2 regions of the Xanthobacter sp. ZOL 2024 genome follow, and region 2 is predicted to be linked to the other one. Evidence: riboswitches for the same ligand, from Rfam matches in the RefSeq annotation. Region 2 holds a riboswitch; the other holds the start of a gene.
What was found. Region 2 has a riboswitch for S-adenosylmethionine ahead of ACU4E7_RS10815 (O-succinylhomoserine sulfhydrylase). Riboswitches for the same ligand answer to the same signal wherever they lie in the genome.
Positions count from the first base shown of each region.

Region 1: it holds a riboswitch for S-adenosylmethionine, as region 2 does, so the genes downstream of both, ACU4E7_RS16665 (homoserine O-succinyltransferase) here and ACU4E7_RS10815 (O-succinylhomoserine sulfhydrylase) in region 2, are expected to answer to the same signal.

Region 1 covers NZ_CM128808.1:3,649,485-3,656,773, reverse strand. The annotation lists gene ACU4E7_RS16685 (methionine ABC transporter ATP-binding protein) at 1-709, shown strand, start outside; gene ACU4E7_RS16680 (methionine ABC transporter permease) at 702-1,388, shown strand; gene ACU4E7_RS16675 (MetQ/NlpA family ABC transporter substrate-binding protein) at 1,464-2,246, shown strand; gene tam (trans-aconitate 2-methyltransferase) at 2,307-3,083, opposite strand; SAM-I-IV-variant riboswitch at 3,251-3,367, shown strand; gene ACU4E7_RS16665 (homoserine O-succinyltransferase) at 3,406-4,338, shown strand; gene ettA (energy-dependent translational throttle protein EttA) at 4,430-6,085, opposite strand; tRNA gene ACU4E7_RS16655 (tRNA-Gly) at 6,438-6,512, shown strand; gene ACU4E7_RS16650 (DUF411 domain-containing protein) at 6,781-7,257, opposite strand.
Region 2 covers NZ_CM128808.1:2,348,333-2,355,621, forward strand. The annotation lists gene ACU4E7_RS10805 (TrkH family potassium uptake protein) at 1-601, opposite strand, end outside; gene apaG (Co2+/Mg2+ efflux protein ApaG) at 803-1,195, opposite strand; gene ACU4E7_RS10815 (O-succinylhomoserine sulfhydrylase) at 1,327-2,553, opposite strand; SAM riboswitch at 2,633-2,714, opposite strand; gene ACU4E7_RS10820 (2'-deoxycytidine 5'-triphosphate deaminase) at 2,800-3,918, shown strand; gene ACU4E7_RS10825 (FUSC family protein) at 3,930-6,158, opposite strand; gene ACU4E7_RS10830 (glutathione S-transferase family protein) at 6,308-6,949, shown strand; gene zapE (cell division protein ZapE) at 7,081-7,289, shown strand, end outside.

The DNA.
Region 1 (7,289 bases), 1.3 Mb from region 2:
GATTGCCGGGGTGCCGGCGCGGGAGATCAAGGCGCGGGTGGAACCGCTTCTCGATCTGGTGGGCCTTGCCGATAAGCGGGATCGCTACCCGGCCGAGCTATCCGGTGGGCAGAAGCAGCGGGTGGGCATCGCCCGCGCCCTCGCCACCCGCCCCCGGGTGCTGCTCTCCGACGAGGCCACCTCCGCCCTCGACCCGGAGACCACCCAGCAGATCCTCGCCCTGCTGCGCAAGGTGAATGCCGAGCTGAAGCTCACCGTGCTTCTCATCACCCACGAGATGGCGGTGATCAAGAACGTGGCCGACCAGGTGGCGGTGATTGACGGCGGACGCATCGTCGAGCGCGGCACCACCTATGAGGTGTTCGCCCACCCCCGGCATTCGACCACCCGCACCTTCCTCGCCGACCTCACCAGCGCCAGCCTGCCACCCTATGTGGCCGACCGGCTGAAGAGCGAGCCGGAGCCGGGCAGCGAAGCCGTCGTCCGCATCGTCTTCACCGGCGACCACGCCACCGATCCCGTGCTCTCGCGGGTGTCCCGGCTGCTCTCCGTGGACATCAACATCATCCAGGCGCAGGTGGACGAGATCGCCGGCGCACCGTTCGGCGTCATTGTCGTGTCGGTGCCGGGCGATGCCGCCACCCTTTCCGCCGTCACCAGCGCCGTGGCGCGCCTGAACCTCTCTTCCGAGGTGCTCGGCTATGTTTGATCTCTCCTTCGGCCTGCTGCCCCCCGCCATCGTCGACCTGCTCATCGAAGCCACCAGGCAGACCCTCTATATGGTCGCCGCCTCCGGCCTCATCGGCACCCTCATCGGCCTGCCGCTGGGGGTGTTCCTGGCCACCAGCCGCTCCGGCGAGCTGTTCGCCGCCCCCTGGCTCAACAGCGTGCTGGGGCTGGTGGTGAACGCCGCCCGCTCCACCCCGTTCATTATCCTGGTGGTGGCCATCATTCCCTTCACCCGGCTCATCGCCGGCACTTCCATCGGCACCAATGCGGCCATCGTGCCGCTGACGGTGGCGGCGGCGCCGTTCATCGCCCGCCTCATCGAGGGGTCCATCCGCGAGGTGGACCAGGGGCTGGTGGAGGCCGCCCGCGCCATGGGGGCGAGCCCGCTGCAGATCGTCCGCAAGGTGCTGCTGCCGGAGGCCCTGCCCTCCATCACCCTGGCCCTCACCCTCGCAGTGGTGTCGCTGCTCGGCTACTCGGCCATGGTGGGCGCGGTGGGCGGCGGCGGCCTCGGTGATCTCGGCATCCGCTTCGGCTACCAGCGCTTCATGCCGGACGTGATGGCGGCGGTGGTCATCGTGCTCATCCTGCTGGTGCAGGGGGTGCAGAGCCTGGGCGATGGCATCGCCCGCCGCCTGGATAAGCGCCACCGGGGCTAAGGCCCCCTCCTCCTCCCTTCCCGCCGGGGCGGCATCCCCGCCCGGCCCCTCTTTCATCTGATTGGAGACCGATCCATGAAGTTCGCCACCCTCGCCCTCGCCGCCGCGCTGGGCCTTGCCGCCACCGGCGCCGCCCGCGCCGAAACCATCAAGGTGGCCGTCACCCCCGGCCCCCACGCCCAGATCCTGGAGGCGGTGAAGAAGGAGGCCGCCAAGAAGGGGCTCGACATCTCCATTGTCGAATTCTCCGACTATGTGGTGCCGAACGCCGCCCTCGCGGCCGGGGAGATCCAGGCCAACTCCTTCCAGCACAAGCCCTATCTCGACAACCAGGTGGCCGATCGCGGCTATAAGCTCACCCCCGTCGCCTTGACCGTGAACTTCCCCATCGGCGTCTATTCCAAGAAGTACAAGAGCATCGAGGACCTGCCGGCCGGCGCCACCATCGCCATTCCCAACGATCCCACCAATGGCGGCCGGGTGCTGCTGCTGCTGGCCGACAAGGGGCTCATCAAGCTCACCCCCAATGTGGGCGTGAAGGCCTCGGTGGTGGATGTCATCGACAATCCGAAGAAGATCAAGTTCGTGGAGATCGACGCCGCCCAGTTGCCCCGCTCCTTGCCGGATGTGGATGCCGCCGGCATCAACACCAATTATGCCAAGGAAGCGGGCCTCGACCCGGTGAAGGACCCCATTCTGCGGGAAGATCCCAAGGGCCCTTATGTGAACATCATCGCGGTGCGCACCGAGGACAAGGACAAGCCCTGGGTGAAGACCCTGGTGGAGAGCTACAATTCTCCCGAGGTGAAGGCCTTTATCGAGGAGACCTTCAAGGGCTCGGTGCTGCCCGCCTGGTGAGCCCGCGTTTTGCGATGAGAGTGAGGGCGCGGCCGCCGCAAGGCGCCGCGCCCTTTTCGTTCAGCCCGGCCGCTGGGCGACCAGGAACAGCCGCGGGAAGGCCAGCAGCACCTTGCCATCCTGCTGCGGCGGATACGGTTCTTCGAGGCGGGCCTGATAGGCCTCCAGAAACGCCGCCCGCTCGTCGGCCTCCAGCGGGTCGATGAAGGGGCGCAGGCCGGTCGCCTTCACCCATTCCACGATGGCCGCCGCATTCTCCAGCGGGTGGTTGTAGATGGTGTGCCAGATGTCGATGCGCCCGGCGCCCTGAAGCAGCAGGTCATAATAGGCGCGGGGCGTCGGCAGAACGGCGCGGGCGCTCAGCGCCGGCGCCAGCTTCTCCGCCCAGGGGCCACTCATGGCGGTTTCGCGCATGGCGGCGTGGGAGGGCTCTTCCAGATTGTCCGGCATCTGCACCGCCAGCACCCCGCCGGGGGCCAAAAGGGAGAGCAGGCGCGGCAGCACGGTCTCGTGGTCCGGCACCCATTGCAGCACGGCATTGGCGAAGATGAGGTCCGCCGGCCGCTCCAGCGTGAAGGTGGAGGCATCGGCCGGCTCAAACCGCGCTTTGGGCAGCCGCTTGCGGGCTGCCTCCAGCATGGCGGGGGAGGTATCGAGCCCGAGAAGTTCGGCCTTGGGGAAGCGCTCCGCCAAAAGCTCGGTGGAATTGCCGGGACCGCAGCCGAGATCCACCACGAAAGCGGCATCCGCCAGCGGCACCTGGGCCAGGAGATCGCGGGCCGGACGGGTGCGCTGGTCCTCGAACTTCAGATACTGGCGGGCATTCCAATCGGCCATGGGTGTCTCCTGCGGTGGCCGCGCCAGCATATACCAGCCGTAACCCAAGGGGATGGGGGGCGCGCAAGCCCCGCTCCAGGTTCGGTGTACAGGCTCGGGTTCGCCGGCGCGCGGCGTGTCATCCCGGTGGTGCCATTGCCAACCGCCGCGGTCGGAGGTAGAGACGCTTTCGACATCAAGAGTTGGGGCGACGCCCAACACCAACCTGCCGATCCGGGCAAGGTGGTACTCCTTCGGAGCTTCCGGGGGAGGATGTGGCCGAGCCGGCAACCAAGCGGACCCAGCCACCAAGCGTCAGTCCCGATCCATGAGGACCGACGCCATGCCCATCAAGATCCCCGATCGCCTGCCCGCCCGCACCACGCTGGAAGCGGAAGGCGTGATGGTGATGGGCGAAGGCGACGCCATCCGCCAGGACATCCGCCCCCTGCGCATCGGCCTGCTCAACCTGATGCCCAACAAGATCGCCACCGAGGTGCAGATCGCCCGGCTTCTGGGCGCCACGCCCCTGCAGGTGGAGCTGACCCTGGTGCGCATCACCGATCACGTCTCCCGCAACACCTCCGAAGACCACATGGCGGCCTTCTACCGGCCGTGGGAGGAGGTGCGCGCGCAGCGGTTCGACGGCATCGTCATCACCGGCGCGCCGGTGGAGCACCTGCCGTTCTCCGAAGTCACCTATTGGGATGAGCTGAGCCGGGTGTTCGACTGGACCCAGACCCATGTGCACCGCACCTTGAACCTATGCTGGGCGGCGCTGGCGGCAGTTTCTTATTTCCACGCCATGCCCAAGCATGCCCTGGCGCAGAAGGCCTTCGGCCTCTATCGCCACCGGGTGCTCGCCCCCACCTCGCCCTTCCTGCGCGGCTTTCCCGACACCTTCCGGGTGCCGGTCTCCCGCTGGGCGGAGGCCCGCACGGCGGACATTCCGGCCCATAGCGGCCTGACCGTGCTGGCGGAAAGCCCGGAGGTGGGCCTGTGCCTGCTCGATGATCCGCGCCATCGGGCCCTGCACATGTTCAACCACCTGGAATACGACACCCGCACCCTGGCCGACGAATACGCCCGCGATGCCGCCAAGGCCCCGCAGACGCCCCTGCCCGCTTATTATTTCCCCGGCAACGACCCGGCGACCCCGCCGGAAAACCGCTGGCGCGGCCACGCCCACCTCTTGTTCGCCAACTGGATCAACGAGATGTACCAGACGACGCCGTTCGATCTGGAACGGATCGGCAAGGAGACGGCCGCAGCCTGAGGACATAACACAGGCCCGGCGGAAGAACGGCACGCGGGTGCACACGCGCTGAACAAAAGAAAAGAGGGGCTTTCGCCCCTCTCTGCTCTGTCTATCGCGAGAACTTCTTGTACTGGATCCGCTTGGGGATCGTGCTGTCGAGGCCGAGGCGGCGCTTCTTGTCTTCCTCGTAATCGGCGAAGTTGCCCTCGAACCATTCCACGTGGCTGTCGCCCTCGAAGGCCAGCATGTGGGTGGCGATGCGGTCCAGGAAGAAGCGATCATGGGAGATGATCACGGCGCAGCCGGCGTAATCTTCCAGCGCCTCTTCCAGGGCCCGCAGGGTGTCCATGTCGAGGTCGTTGGTGGGCTCGTCGAGCAGCAGCACGTTGCCGCCCCGCTGCAGCACCTTGGCCAGATGCACCCGGTTGCGCTCACCGCCGGAGAGCATGCCCACCTTCTTCTGCTGGTCGCCGCCCTTGAAGTTGAAGGCAGCGCAATAGGCGCGTGAGGGGATCTCCTTCTTGCCGACGTAGATCACCTCGTTGCCGTCGGAAATCTCCTCCCAGACGGTCTTCTTGTCGTCGAGCGCATCGCGGCTCTGGTCCACATAGCCGAGCTTCACCGATTCACCGATCTCGATGGAGCCGCCGTCCGGCTTCTCCTGTCCGGTGATCATGCGAAACAAGGTGGTCTTGCCCGCGCCGTTGGGCCCGATGACGCCGACGATGCCGCCGGGCGGCAGCTTGAACGACAGATCGTCGATCAGCAGCTTGTCGCCGAACGCCTTGTTGAGATGGTCGAAGGCGATGACGTTCTGGCCGAGCCGCTCGGCCACCGGAATGACGATCTGGGTCGCCGACGGCTGCCGCGCGGAGGCCTTCTCCACCAGTTCCTCATAGCGCTGGATACGCGCCTTGTTCTTGGCCTGGCGGGCCTTGGGCGAGGCGCCGATCCATTCCTGCTCGCGGGCGAGGGCCCGCTGGCGGGCCTCGTCCTCGCGGCCCTCCTGCTGCAGGCGCTTCTGCTTCTGACCGAGCCAGGAGGAATAATTGCCCTCGTAGGGAATGCCCCGGCCGCGATCGAGCTCCAGGATCCAGCCCGTCACATTATCGAGGAAGTAGCGATCGTGGGTGACGATGAGGATAGCGCCGGGGTAGGAGCGCAGATGCCCTTCCAGCCAGTTCACCGTCTCGGCGTCCAGATGGTTGGTGGGCTCGTCGAGCAGCAGCACCTCGGGCTGCTCCAGCAGCAGGCGGCACAGGGCGATGCGGCGCCGCTCGCCGCCCGAGAGCTTGGTCACCTCCCAGTCGTCCGGCGGGCAGCCGAGCGCGGTCATGGCCTGCTCCACCTTGGACTCGAGATCCCACAGGCCCTGGGCCTCGATCTCGTCCTGCAGCTGGGTCATCTCATCGGCGGTCTCGTCCGAATAATTCATGGCGAGCTCGTTGTAGCGGTCGAGAATGGCCTTCTGCTTGGCCACGCCGTCCATCACGTTCTCGCGCACGGTCTTGGTCGGATCGAGCTGCGGCTCCTGGGGCAGATAGCCCACGCGCACGCCCTCGGCGGGCTTGGCCTCGCCGGAATAGTCGGTATCGATGCCGGCCATGATGCGCAGCAGCGTCGACTTACCGGCGCCGTTGACGCCGAGCACGCCGATCTTGGCATCGGGGTAGAAGGAGAGGTGCACATTATCCAGGACCTTCTTGCCACCCGGATAGGCCTTGGTGAGACCGTGCATGTGATAGGCATATTGATAGGAGGCCATAAGGCGCCGGCTCCATACGGTGTTCGCGGAAGTTGCCGCCGTTCTAGCGGTGCGCCACCGGCGCGGCAAGCGGCGCGGCAAGCGGCGCGCGGCGGTTCGCGGGACCGCGACATGACATGAGCGCGTCGCCGATGCCACGGTCGCGCCCTCCCACCGCCACCCGCCGGCCCACACGGCCGGACCGGAGCTCGGCGAACGAGCTATTTTTACTATATTTCAAATACTTACATCACCTCCACCGCCACCCATCCACAGCCATGAGCGGTTTGCCGGCCAACACTCTTGCATTCAGCGTCCGCACCTGCCATATGAACGCACCGCCGGCGACGAACCACGACGCTGCGCATTGGATGCGGGTGTAGCTCAGGGGTAGAGCACAACCTTGCCAAGGTTGGGGTCGTGGGTTCGAATCCCATCGCCCGCTCCAAATTTCCCAAAGAAAATCAAGAAGATACAAGATGGCCGCCTTGAGCGGCCCTTTTGTTGTTCTGGTGTGGTGTCCACATGGTGTCCACCGAACGCTACGTGAGCGCCGTGCTCATTCAACGCCATCCTTCGGATCACGAGTGGGGGCCGGCTGGAATCTGAGACTGGAAGCAGTCGAAAGCGTGGGCCATCGGCTGGCATCCGCTCGACATCGGGGTTTGCCTAGCTGACATCGGCGTCATCCTCTCGCGCGCCTCCAACAAGCGAAATCAGAGCGCCTGCGACCCGCGATAGCGTGCGAACACGTGCTGACTACCCGGCCCGAAAAGCACGACCTGATAGACCTCGGGCGGCTTACCCGAAACCTCTATCCCCGGCGAGCCGGCGGCATGCCGGCAGCGGCTAGGCTGGTCAAGGAGAAGCCGCTTGATCTCGCTGGCCGGAACATGCCCCTCGACGACATAGCTACCAACTTCCGCCGTATGGCAGGAGATCAGGGCATCGGGCACGCCGAGCCTGGTCTTGAGGGGCGCGACGTCGGGTGCCTCGATCACCTCAACCGGAAATCCGGCTGCCTTCACATGGGCAACCCAACCGCCATAACAACCACAGTTCGGATCGCGGGGCACGGTCATCTTGGGCAGTATCTCAGCCGGCCATGAGGATCGCGACAGCACGAGCATAGCGGTCGCCTGTGTGGCCCCGATCATCAGCTCCCGCCGTGTTGCGAATAGCTTGGTTGTCATGGCGCTTCTCCTTTCGTTGGCTGTTTCCTCGC
Region 2 (7,289 bases):
TGATGAGCCCCTTGGCGATGGCCCCGGCGCGGGGCAGGAACTTTTCCGATTTGTCCGACGATTCGGTGCGGAACAGCTGCATGCCGCCGATGGACAGCACCGGCAGCACGGCGATGGCGATGGCGATGATTCCGATGCCGCCGAACCAGTGCAGCAGCGCGCGCCACAGCAGGATTCCCGGATACTGGGCATCGAGCCCCGACATGACGCTGGCGCCGGTGGTGGTGAGCCCCGACATGGCTTCGAACATGGCCTTTGTGAAGGTCAGCTGCGCGTGGCCCCACATCAGCGGCAGCGCCGCGAAGGTGGTCAGCACCACCCACACCGAGGCGGTAAGCAGGAAGGCCTGGCGCAGATCCAGTTTCTGGATGCCGGAGCCGCGGCCGGACATCCACAGCAGCACGCCCACGAAAATGGTGACGGCGGCAGAGCCGACGAATGCGCCCTGGCCGCCCGAGCCGGCGGCGAGGTCCACCAGCGCCGGCAGCAGCATGGCGGCGCCGAGAATGGCCAGGAGAATGCCGAGAGTCGCCGCCACTGGGCGCAGATTGAGGACCGAAAGCGCCTGCGCCTCGACCGTCGGAATACGCGCCGCGTGCATGTGCCCCCGCCTGCCTGTCCCCGCCTGCTGCGTCACCGCGCCGTGCCCGGTGCGCCGCGGGCGCTGCGCAAGGATTAGTGCATTTTCTCATGCGCGCGAAGCCTGAAGCGATCCGGAGCCTCGCGCGGCGGGTTGCGACACGACGCTGGGTGCGACGGCAAAGGTGCGGGGCCGAAGCGTCGGCCCCGCACGGTGGCGCGGCTAGTTCAGGATACGGCGGACATCGGGCACGTCGAGGGAAAAGGCGGGCACCTCGATGGAGAAGCGCTCGCCGCCCTCGGTCAGCATGTCATAGCTGCCGCTCATGATGCCGGTAGCGGTGGTGAGCGGCACGCCGCTCGTATATTCAAACCGGCCACCCGGGGGCAGCACCGGCTCTTCGCCCACCACGCCGGCGCCGTGGACTTCCTCCACATGGCCGTTGGCGTCGGTGATCATCCAGTGGCGGCCCTTCAGTTGCACGGTCTCGTTGCCGAGGTTGGCGACTTCGATGGTGTAGGCCCAAAAATAGCGGCTCTGGTCCGGCTCGGATCGTTCCGCCACGTAGCGCGGCGTGGCGGTGACCTGGATCTGCCGAGTAATGGCGCGGTACATCCCCGCTCAGCTCCCCTCAAGGCGGGGGCTGGCGCCCCCGCAGCCAAAAATGAGTTCGCGATCAGCTCGCGTGCAATCAAACGCGGGCAGCATATCGCGGGGCACCGAGCCGCGCACCCTTCCCGTTGGCCTCAGATGGCGTCGAGCGCCTGGAGGAGATCGGTGACGAGGTCGTCGGGATGCTCCAGCCCCACGGAGAGGCGCAGCAGGCCATCGCTGATGCCCATCTCGGCGCGGGCCTCGGGGGTGAAGCGCTGGTGGGTGGTGGTGGCCGGATGGGTGATCAGGCTCTTGGCATCGCCCAGATTGTTGGAGATGCGGATGACCTTCAGCGCATCCATGAAGCGGAAGGCGGCCGCCTTGCCGCCGGCGATGGTGAAGGTGACGAGGGTGCCGCCGCCGCTCATCTGCCGCCGCGCCAGCGCCACCTGAGGGTGATCGGCCCGGAACGGATAGAGCGCCTTTTCCACGCGGGGGTCTTCGGCCAGCACATCGGCGATGCGGGCCGCGCTCGCCTGCATGCGCTCGACGCGGATGGCCAGGGTCTCCAGCCCCTTCAGCATCACCCAGGCGTTGAAGGGCGAGAGGGAAGGGCCGGTCTGGCGCAGGAACACCTGCAGCTCCTCGTCCATGAACTTGCGGGAACACAGCACCATGCCGCCCAGACAGCGGCCCTGTCCGTCCACATGCTTGGTGGTGGAATAGACCACCACGTCGGCGCCCAGTTCCAGCGGGTGCTGCAGCAGCGGGGTGGCGAACACATTGTCCACCACGAGGCGGGCACCGACCGCATGGGCGATCTCGGCCACCGCGGCGATGTCGACAATGTCGAGGGTGGGGTTGGTGGGGCTTTCCAGCAGGCACACCCGGGTGTTGGGGCGGATGCCGGCGCGCCAGGCTTCGATGTCGGTGCCGTCCACCAGGGTCACCTCCACCGCGAAGCGCGGCAGCAGTTCCTCCAGGATCCAGCGGCTGGAGCCGAACAGGGCGCGGGAAGCGAGCACGTGGTCGCCGGCCTTCACCTGGCACAGGATGGCCGCGTTCACCGCCGCCATGCCGGAGGCGGTGGCCCGGGCCACTTCCGCCCCTTCCAGCAGCGCCATGCGCTCCTCGAACATGGAGGTGGTGGGGTTGGCGTAGCGGGAATAGACGAAGCCGGGCTCGTCGCCGGTGAAGCGCGCCTCGCAGGAGGCGGCGCTGTCATAGACGAAGCCCTGGGTGAGGAAGATGGCCTCGGAGGTTTCGCCGAACGGCGAACGGGCGGTACCGCCATGCACCAGCCGCGTCTCGGGGTGCAGGGTCCGCGGGTCGGCGGGGGTGAAGGTGGTCGGGGTCTTGGCGGGCGCACCGGACGACATGGCAGTCTCCACGGCCGAGGGGATATTGCGTGAGACACCTTGCATTTGGCCGCGTCTTCACGGCACATGCGGTGCGTCGATCCGCTCATCCCCGGCCTTTTAGCAAGTTCGCTTTAACGTGGCTGCAAGCCGGCCGGCTCAAATTGACCACGAGCAGGATCACTAATGCCGGTGTCCCCTTGGCGTCAAGGAATTCGTTCGATAAATCGAACAAGGGGGCCGGCGAAGCGGATGTGAGGACGGCGCGTGGCGGAGTTATTGAAGCCGGGGATCCTTCCCGCCGAGGCCATTTCGGCCCTCAAGGCCCAGGGGGCCATCGCCTGCCGCAAGGCGCTGGATGTGGATCAGATCCAGCCCGCCAGCCTTGATCTCCGGCTGGGACGGGTGGCCTGGCGGGTGCGTGCCAGCTTCCTGCCGGGCGCCGGTGTCGGCGTCGAGGAGCGGCTCTCCGAACTGGCGCTGCACAAGCTCGATCTGAGCAATGGCGCGGTGCTGGAAACCGGTTGCGTCTATGTGGTGGAGCTGTTCGAGCGGCTGAAGCTGCCGCTGGATCTGGCCGCCGCCGCCAATCCCAAGAGCTCCACCGGGCGGCTCGACGTGTTCGTGCGCGTCATCACCGATGGCGCCCGCGCCTTCGATACCATTCCGGCCGGCTACAAGGGCCCGCTCTATCTGGAGGTGTCGCCGCGCACCTTCCCGATTCTGGTGCGCACCGGGTCGCGGCTGTCGCAGGTGCGGTTCCGCCGTGGCGTCGCCCGGCTCAACGACCTGGAACTGCTGAACCTGCAGAACGAAGCCTGCCTGGTGGATGCGTCGCAGCCGGATGTGGCCGCCGGCGGCATCGCCCTCGGCGTCGACCTGGCCGGTGATGCCCTGGGCGGCCTGCAGGGCTTCCGCGCCAAGCGCCACACCGGCGTCATCGACGTGGACCGGGCCGGGGTGCTGGACGTGGAGGACTTCTGGGAGCCCATCCGGGCCCGGGGGCCGAGCCACAATCTGGTGCTCGATCCGGACGCCTTCTACATCCTCGCCTCCCGCGAGGCGGTGCACGTGCCGCCGGACTATGCGGCGGAGATGGTGCCATTCGATCCGCTGGTGGGGGAATTCCGGGTGCATTACGCCGGCTTCTTCGACCCCGGCTTCGGCAATCCCGCCGCCGGCGGGCGTGGCGCGCGGGCGGTGCTCGAGGTGCGCTCGCGCGAGGTGCCGTTCATCCTGGAGCACGGCCAGACCGTGGGCCGGCTGGTCTATGAGCGCATGGCCGGGCGGCCGCAGACCCTCTATGGCGCCGACATGCGCTCCCATTACCAGGGGCAGGGGCTGAAGCTGTCCAAGCATTTCAAGCCGTTCGTGCCGAGCCTCTGAGGCTTGGCCGGTCACGGCGGCGTCATCTGCACGGTGCTGGCGGCCAGCGTGTGCTCCTTGCGCCAGGGGGTGTCGTCGGACAGCACGGTGCGCAGCTCGCGCAACGGCCGCAGCAGGGTTTCCGAATAGGCGAGATAGTCCGCCACCAGCGGCAGCGTGCCCTTCACCTGCGGGTCATCGGCCAAGGTGAGGGCGGTGGAGATGGCGGCATCCACCGCCGGTGCCGCCGCCGCCATGCCCCCCGCGCCGCCCTGGCCCAGCAGGATCTCGAAGGCGGTGAGGGTGCGCGAGCGCGCCGCTTCCACCACCGCCACCACCTCGTCCTTGGCGGCACTGGCGGCGAGGCGGTGGGAGATGTCCTCCAGCAGCGCCAGATAGGTGGTGAGCACGTCGAGGGTGGAGACGATGTTGGCGGCATCGCCGGCGGAATGTCCGAACACCTGCTCGGCGCCCAGATGCGGCACGCGATTGCCGAGCTGGCGGACCGCCTGGGCCAGGGGGGCGAGACTGACCGGCGTGCCGGGGCGCGGCCACCAGCTGGCGAAGGCGTCGCGGCAGCGGACCAGGATGGCGCGCACCTCCGGCCGCAGCTGCTCGGTCAGATAGACCGGCAGCACCACATAGGAGACCAGCAGGGCGATGCCGGCGCCGATGGCGGTCTCGTAGATGCGCGCCAGCATGCCCTGGGCCCCTAGGCCGTCGATGATGTGCAGGCCCAGCACCACGGAAAAGCCGACGGCGGCGGAAGCCACGTCGTAGCGGTCCTTCTGGGTGACGATGGAGGTCAGCTGCGCCAGCATGCACAGGCCGGCCAGCAGCCAGATGCGCTGGCCAAGGGCCAGGAACACGCCGATGCCCATCATGACGCCCACCAGTGTGCCGAGCACGCGATAGCGCACCCGGATATAGGTTTCCCCGACGCTGTTGCCGATGACGAACATCACCGTCATGGTCGCCCAATAGGCGTGGCTGAGGTGGAACCCCAGGTCGAGGCTGGTGGTGATGGAGGTGGCGATGGCCCCCTGGCAGGCCACCTTCAGCGGCGCGGAGAGCCGCACCGCGCCATCGGCCGCCCGCTCCAGGAGCGGGATCGGCCGGGGCGCCGGCAGCTGCACCTCGGTCTCATGCGGGTGGGGCGGCGGGAACGGCGCGGTTTCAGCGGCGGCGATGCCGGTGATGACCAGCGACAGGCGATCGAACGCGGTGAGCGCCCGCAGCAGGGCGAACCGCCCCTCGGGCGGCAGCTCCGGGGAAAACGCCCGCTCCCGCAGCAGCGCCACCGCCCGCTCGAACCGCTCCTCCGACTGGATGTCGCTGATGTGGATGGTCTCCAGCCGGCGGGCGATATGGTCCACCGCCGCCGCGAACGGGCCGCGCCAATCCGGTTGGTTGGCCACGTGCTGGGGGATGCAGCTGGCCAGAAGCTCCACCGCCACCCGCAGCCGGTAGAATTTGGCGCGCAGCGCCTCGAAATCCTCGCGGGCGCCGGGGTCTTCCGCGGTGGCGTTGGCGAGCGCGTTCCACACCCGGCTGCGCAGGCCTTCCAGCGGCGCGGCGGCCTCCTCGGGAAACGGGCGGGCTTCGCGGACCGCATCGGACATGTCCCGCAGATAGGCCGCCACCGCATCCTGGATGTCGATGGTGGAGCGGACATAGGCGGCCACCGCCGAGGGGCGCCACGGCGAGAGCCGCAGCAGCGCCCCCACCATCGCCCCCTGGCAGAAGGCGAGCAGCAGGCAGGCGGCCTGGAACCGGGTGGGGTTGAGAATGGTTCCCACCGTGGCCACCACGATCAGCGCCAGGCCGAGCCGCTGGCCGTCCATGCCGTAGCGCCGCAGCACCAGAGCGGTGAAGGATAGGGGAATGAGCAGCAGCTTCTGCGCCATGGCGGCCAACGGCCCATCCCCCGGGCCGATCAGCGTCAGCACCACCAGGAAGGTGGCCGAGACCAGGAACAGCCGCCCCATGGTGCGCGCCTCTGCGCGGCGGCTGGCAGCGGGGTTGAAGGAGATCATCACCAGGGCGCCGGCGCCCGCCATCATGGGAAAGGTGATCTCCATGCCGAGTTGCAGCGTCCGCGAGGTGGCGAGGCCGCAGAAGATCACGATGATGAAGGCGAGGCCGAGATGGGCCGCCCGCGTGGCATCGATGCCGCCGGGATCATGATCGGCGAGCCAGCCGGCGAGTCGCTGCAGCCAGGGGCTCTTCGGGCGGTGGGGAGGCGGCGGCGGGGAGGACATGGTGGCGGGTCCGGCTCGGGTCACTCGCGGCGGGCGGGTCCGGCACAGGGGCTCGGGGACGGCGGCCAAATTTCATGGTTCGCCGCGGCTGTCCAGTGCGCGATGGTCACGAAGAGGCTAACCTGGCGATATCTTGCGGGAGAGTGCGCGTGCAGCCCTTGAAACTCTATTGCTTCGCCGAATCCGGAAACGCCTATCGCGCGGCGCTGATGCTGCAATTGTGCGACCTGCCCTGGGAGCCGGTGTTCGTCGACTATTTCAAGGGGGAAACCCGCTCCCCCGCCTATCGCCTCAAGGTGAACGAAATGGGCGAGGTGCCGGTGCTGGACGACGGCGGCCTGAAGCTCACCCAGTCCGGCGTCATCCTCGATTATCTCGCCGACAAGACCGGCCGCTTCAAGCCCGACGGGGAGGCCGAGCGGCGCGAGGTGCTGCGCTGGATCCTGTTCGACAACCACAAGTTCACCAGCTACTTCGCCACCCTGCGGTTTCTGGTGGGGCTGTCGGGCCATGACGAGGGGGAATTGACCGCCTTCCTGCGCGCTCGGGCGCTGGCCGCCTATGGCATCGTCGATGGCCATCTGTCCCGCTCCGATTTCCTGGTGGGCTCAACCCCGACCATCGCCGACATCTCGCTGGCCGGCTACATCTATTATCCCGAGCGGGCCGGCGTGGAGCTCGATGCGTTTCCCCATATCGCCCGCTGGGCCGCGCGCCTCGCCGCCTTGCCCGGCTGGATGCATCCTTATGATCTGATGCCCGGCCGCACCTCCTCCTGCGCGTCGACATGAGCCGCGGGCTTCAACTGGCGGCGGAAGTGCAGTAGAGCCCATTTCCGAACGAACAGCTCGGCCGCACGCGGCCGCGACAGCAGGCCCGGGCCGCGCAGGGGCGTGGCATCGGGGCAAGCGGGGATGGGGCCATGGTGAGCGAGACGACGGCGCGGGTTTCGGAGCTCTATGCGGCGCGGCTCGCCGCCGGCGACATCTCCGAGGACCCGGCCCAGGCGGCGGTGGTGGCCGAGTTCGCCCGCCTGGAGCTGGAGCTGCGGCAGCGCGCCCTGGCGCGGAAATCCTCTGCCCTCGGCTGGCTGTTCCAGCGCCGCGCGCCGGTGGTGCCCAAGGGGCTCTA